2 regions of the Niveispirillum sp. BGYR6 genome follow, and region 2 is predicted to be linked to the other one. Evidence: predicted binding sites of a transcription regulator. Region 2 holds the regulator's gene; the other holds the start of a gene.
The links. Region 2 encodes HrcA, which represses chaperone genes, less so after heat shock. Its sites were predicted from a motif close to GTTAGCACTCNCCNNNGGNGAGTGCTAAC; they were not measured.
Positions count from the first base shown of each region.

Region 1: groES (co-chaperone GroES) is a predicted target of HrcA. The motif match lies at 997-1,025, and genes of this name have one in related genera.

Region 1 is NZ_JANLNL010000011.1:164,714-167,111, forward strand. It holds gene PCJ49_RS20225 (potassium channel family protein) at 1-332, opposite strand, end outside; gene PCJ49_RS20230 (usg protein) at 495-800, opposite strand; gene groES (co-chaperone GroES) at 1,072-1,362, shown strand; gene groL (chaperonin GroEL) at 1,414-2,398, shown strand, end outside.
Region 2 is NZ_JANLNL010000015.1:29,853-32,250, reverse strand. It holds gene rph (ribonuclease PH) at 1-389, opposite strand, end outside; gene hrcA (heat-inducible transcriptional repressor HrcA) at 550-1,587, shown strand; gene grpE (nucleotide exchange factor GrpE) at 1,744-2,322, shown strand.

The sequences.
Region 1 (2,398 bases), on a different contig from region 2:
GACGGTTCCCCGATCAGCAGCAGATGGTTGGACAAGTTCCACCCCCAGGCCCCGCCGGCCTTGCGTTCCAGTTGATCCGCCCGCCATTCCACCAGGGCCGACACCAGACTGGCCACCACGAAGATGCCGCCGACATAGAGAAAGCCCACCGTGGCCAGCCGCCCGGCATCGGTTTTGGCCGACAGGTCGCCATAGCCGACGGTGACGATGGTGGTCGCCGTCAGCCACAGCGCATCGCCCAGCCCCATGCCTTCCAGCCAGACCATGGCGACGACATGGCTGGCGCAGACAGCAAAAACCCAGCCCGTCAGCCAGAGCAGCCGCCGCGTCATCGACGCTTCCCCCACGCGGGGGCGGGGGCTGCGCAACCAACGGAACAAAAGGGCAAACATGGGCGGGACACCCCGGATGCGGAAATGGCCGCAATGGGATGCAACGATCAGGCGTATTTGTCCAGTCACCGATGCAACCGATACCCCGCCCGGCGCTGGCCCCTATTGCAGCGTTAGCAGCGCATCGATATGGCGCATCCGGCCAGGGGAGACGATATCAAGCTGGGCCACCCGCACGGAATGCAGCTTGCCATCCAGTTCCCGGCCCCAGAAATCCAGGAAACGCCGTAGTACCGGGTAACGCGGGGCCAGATCAAGTTCCTGCCAGATATAGGTTTGCAGCAGACCCGGATGGTCGGGCATGTGGTAAAGAATCTCCGCCGTGGTCAGGCGGTAATCCTGCAATTGCCGGGACAGGGACGATATGTTCTGCCCCGGGATGGACAGGGTTGAAGCCAAAGCGCTCATGGAACCTCCTTCCCCTTGCAAACCGGTGCCGCAATGCACCATGGGAAGCGTGGCACCATTTGGCCTGTTTGTGAATATATCCTTTTATATCAAATGATTAGCAGCATCATCGCCAGAGTGCTGCCAAACTGTCATCCAGATGCCCCCGAATTATGACAAGCGCGCCCTTGACAGGAGGGGGGACGATGAATAGGTCTTTGGCACTCACTGGGCGTGAGTGCTAACACCGAGGCTTGCGCCTTACACTTTTGCCTATCTCAGGGAGAGATCCATGAAGTTCCGTCCGCTGCACGACCGCGTCGTGGTCAAGCGCGTCGAATCCGAGCAGAAGACTGCCGGCGGCATCATCATCCCCGACACCGCCAAGGAAAAGCCCCAGGAGGGCGAGGTGGTTGCGGTTGGTACCGGTGCCCGTGACGAATCCGGCAAGCTGATCGCCCTGGACGTGAAGGCCGGCGACCGCGTTCTGTTCGGCAAGTGGTCCGGTACGGAAGTGAAGATCGACGGTGTCGAATACCTGATCATGAAGGAAAGCGACATCATGGGCGTGCTGAACGCCTGAGTCGGTTCACTGAACCTTATCTGATCCCTATTCATTCGAAGGACGAAAACAATGGCTGCCAAGGAAGTTAAGTTCGGCTCCGACGCCCGCGCCAAGATGCTGCGCGGCGTGGACATTCTGGCCGACGCCGTGAAGGTGACCCTGGGCCCGAAGGGCCGCAACGTCGTGATCGAGAAGAGCTTCGGCGCTCCCCGCATCACCAAGGACGGTGTCTCGGTCGCCAAGGAAATCGAACTGTCTGACAAGTTCGAGAACATGGGCGCCCAGATGGTGAAGGAAGTGGCGCAGAAGACGGCCGATCTGGCCGGCGACGGCACCACCACCGCCACCGTGCTGGCCCAGGCCATCGTCCGTGAGGGCGCCAAGGCCATTGCCGCCGGCATGAACCCGATGGATGTGAAGCGCGGCGTTGATCTGGCTGTTGCCACCGTCGTGGCCGACATCCAGGCCCGTTCCCGCAAGGTCACGACCAACGACGAAATCGCCCAGGTCGGCACCATCTCCGCCAACGGTGAAGCCTTCATCGGTGCGAAGATCGCCGAAGCCATGGCCCGCGTCGGCAACGAAGGCGTGATCACGGTCGAAGAGTCCAAGAGCCTGGAGACCGAGCTGGATGTCGTCGAAGGCATGCAGTTCGACCGCGGCTACCTGTCGCCCTACTTCGTGACCAACGCCGACAAGATGGTCGCGGACCTGGAAAACCCCTACATCCTGCTGTTCGAAAAGAAGCTGTCGGGCCTGCAGGCCATGCTGCCGGTGCTGGAAGCCGTCGTGCAGTCCTCCCGTCCGCTGGTCATCGTGGCCGAGGATGTGGAAGGCGAGGCCCTGGCCACGCTGGTGGTCAACAAGCTGCGTGGCGGCCTGAAGATCGCCGCCGTCAAGGCCCCGGGCTTTGGTGATCGTCGCAAGGCGATGCTGGAAGACATGGCCATCCTGACCGGCGGCCAGGTCATCAGCGAAGATCTGGGCATCAAGCTGGAAAACGTGACCCTGGACATGCTGGGTCGCGCCAAGAAGGTCACGATCTCCAAGGACA
Region 2 (2,398 bases):
GATGCCGTGCGGGTGCCGCCATCGGCCTGGATGACGTCGCAATCCACCTTCACCTGAATCTCGCCCATCGCCTTCACATCGGTGACGGCGCGCAAGCTGCGGCCGATCAGGCGCTGGATTTCCTGGGTGCGGCCCGACTGCTTGCCCTTGGCGGCCTCACGGTCGGTGCGGGTGTGGGTGGAACGGGGCAACATGCCATATTCCGCCGTCACCCAGCCTTCCCCCTTGCCACGCAGGAAGGGCGGCACCTTCTCTTCCACGCTGGCCGTGCACAGCACATGCGTGTCACCGAACTTCACGAAACACGACCCTTCGGCGTGGCGGGAGAAGTGGGTTTCCAGGCTGACGGTGCGGAGCTGGTCGGCAAGGCGGCCGGAGGGGCGGGTCATGGGGATGGTCCATTTCAGGTCTGATTGAATCTCTGTATCCTCATACCAACGCCAGCCTATCGAAGTCCACTTGCCTGCCGGGCATGACCGTCCGTTGATTTGCGCCGCGCCTGCGCCTAAGCTCCTTCTTTGTACATGTGGCAGATAAACTGCGAAGGGCATGATCAGCGAACTGAACCAGCGCTCGCGTGAGGTGTTCCGCGAAATCGTGGAAGCCTATGTCCAGACGGGGGAACCGGTGGGTTCCCGTACGCTGTCGCGCCGGCTTACCACCTCGCTGTCGCCGGCCACCATCCGCAACGTCATGGCGGATCTGGAAGATCTGGGCCTGCTGATGGCCCCGCACACCTCGGCGGGCCGGGTGCCCACCGATGCCGGCCTGCGCCTGTTCGTCAATGGCATCCTAGAAATCGGCGCCCTGTCGGAGAAGGAGCGCTCGGATATCGAGGCGCGCTGTGCCGCCGGCGGACGGTCGATGCCGGAGGTGCTGGAGGAGGCGACGAACCTGCTGTCGGGCCTTTCCTCCTGCGCCGGGCTGGTGCTGGCGCCCAAGACGGACCGGCCGCTGAAACATATCGAATTCATCAACCTGTCGCCCGGCCGCGCCCTGGTGGTGCTGGTGACCGAAGATGGGCTGGTGGAAAACCGGGTGGTGGAGGTGGCGGTGGGCCTGCCGCCCTCGGCCCTGCAGATGGCCAGCAATTACCTGAATGCCCGCGTGGTGGGCCGCACCCTGGCGGAGGCCCGCGCCTTCATCCAGAAGGAAATGGAAGACCAGAAAAGCCAGTTGGACGCGCTGACCGCCAAGGTGGTGGAAACGGGGCTGGCCACCTGGGCCGGCACGCGTGACAGCCAGGGTTACCTGATCGTGCGCGGCCAGGCCCGCCTGCTGGAGGATGTGACGGCCCTGTCGGACCTGGAGCGCATCCGCAACCTGTTCGAGGCGCTGGAAACCCGCGAACAGATGATGCGGATGCTGGATGCCACCGGCAAGGCCGAAGGGGTGCAGATTTTCATCGGGGCGGAGAGCGAGCTGTTCAGCCATGCCGGCTGTTCCATGATCGTCAGCCCCTATATGAACACCAAGGAACAGATTGTCGGCGCCATCGGCGTGATCGGCCCCACCCGCATCAATTATGCCCGCATCATCCCCATGGTGGATTACACCGCCAAGGTGATCGGGCGGCTGATGGGATAGGGGATGCCCGCAAAGCCCCCCTTGCAATCGACCCGTGTGAAACACCATCTCCAACCCGCCTATCATCTCGACAGGCGGGTCAATCCCCCCTAAACCTCTGTCACCGGCACCCTTGCCGGATGACATTTCGTAAAAAGCCTGAGGCTTGGAACCGCGATGAGTGAGACGACCAACACCAACGAAACCGAAACCGCCACCGGTGCCGAACAGGCCGAGGCGGTCGCACCCGCCGCCGATGCCGGCCGCGTTGCCGCGTTGGAGGCGGAGGTCGCCCAACTGAAGGACCAGTTGCTGCGCTCCCTGGCGGAAGCGGAGAATATCCGCCGCCGGGCCGAGCGGGAGCGCGAGGACACCGCCAAGTACGCCGTGGCCAAGTTCGCCAAGGATCTGCTGGCCGTTGCCGACAATCTGCGCCGCGCCGTGGAAGCCGTATCGCCGGAAACCCGCGCCGAGAATGCCGGCGTCAGCAACCTGCTGACCGGGGTGGAAGCCACTGAGCGCCAGTTGGAAGCCGCCTTCGACCGCGCCGGCATTGCCCGCATGGAAGCCCTGGGCCAGCCGGCCGACCCGAATTTCCATCAGATCATGATGGAGATGGAAGGCACCGACAAGGCACCGGGCACCGTGGTTCAGGTGCTGCAGGCGGGTTACACCATCCATGGCCGCCTGCTGCGCGAAGCCATTGTCGGCGTGGCCAAGGGTGGCGATGCCGGCCATGTGAAGACCAGCGCGTAAGGCTTTTTAACGCGGCTGCATGGTGATCAGGGGGTGCTCGTAAAAGCGGGCGCCCCTTTTTGCATTCCGATTGACC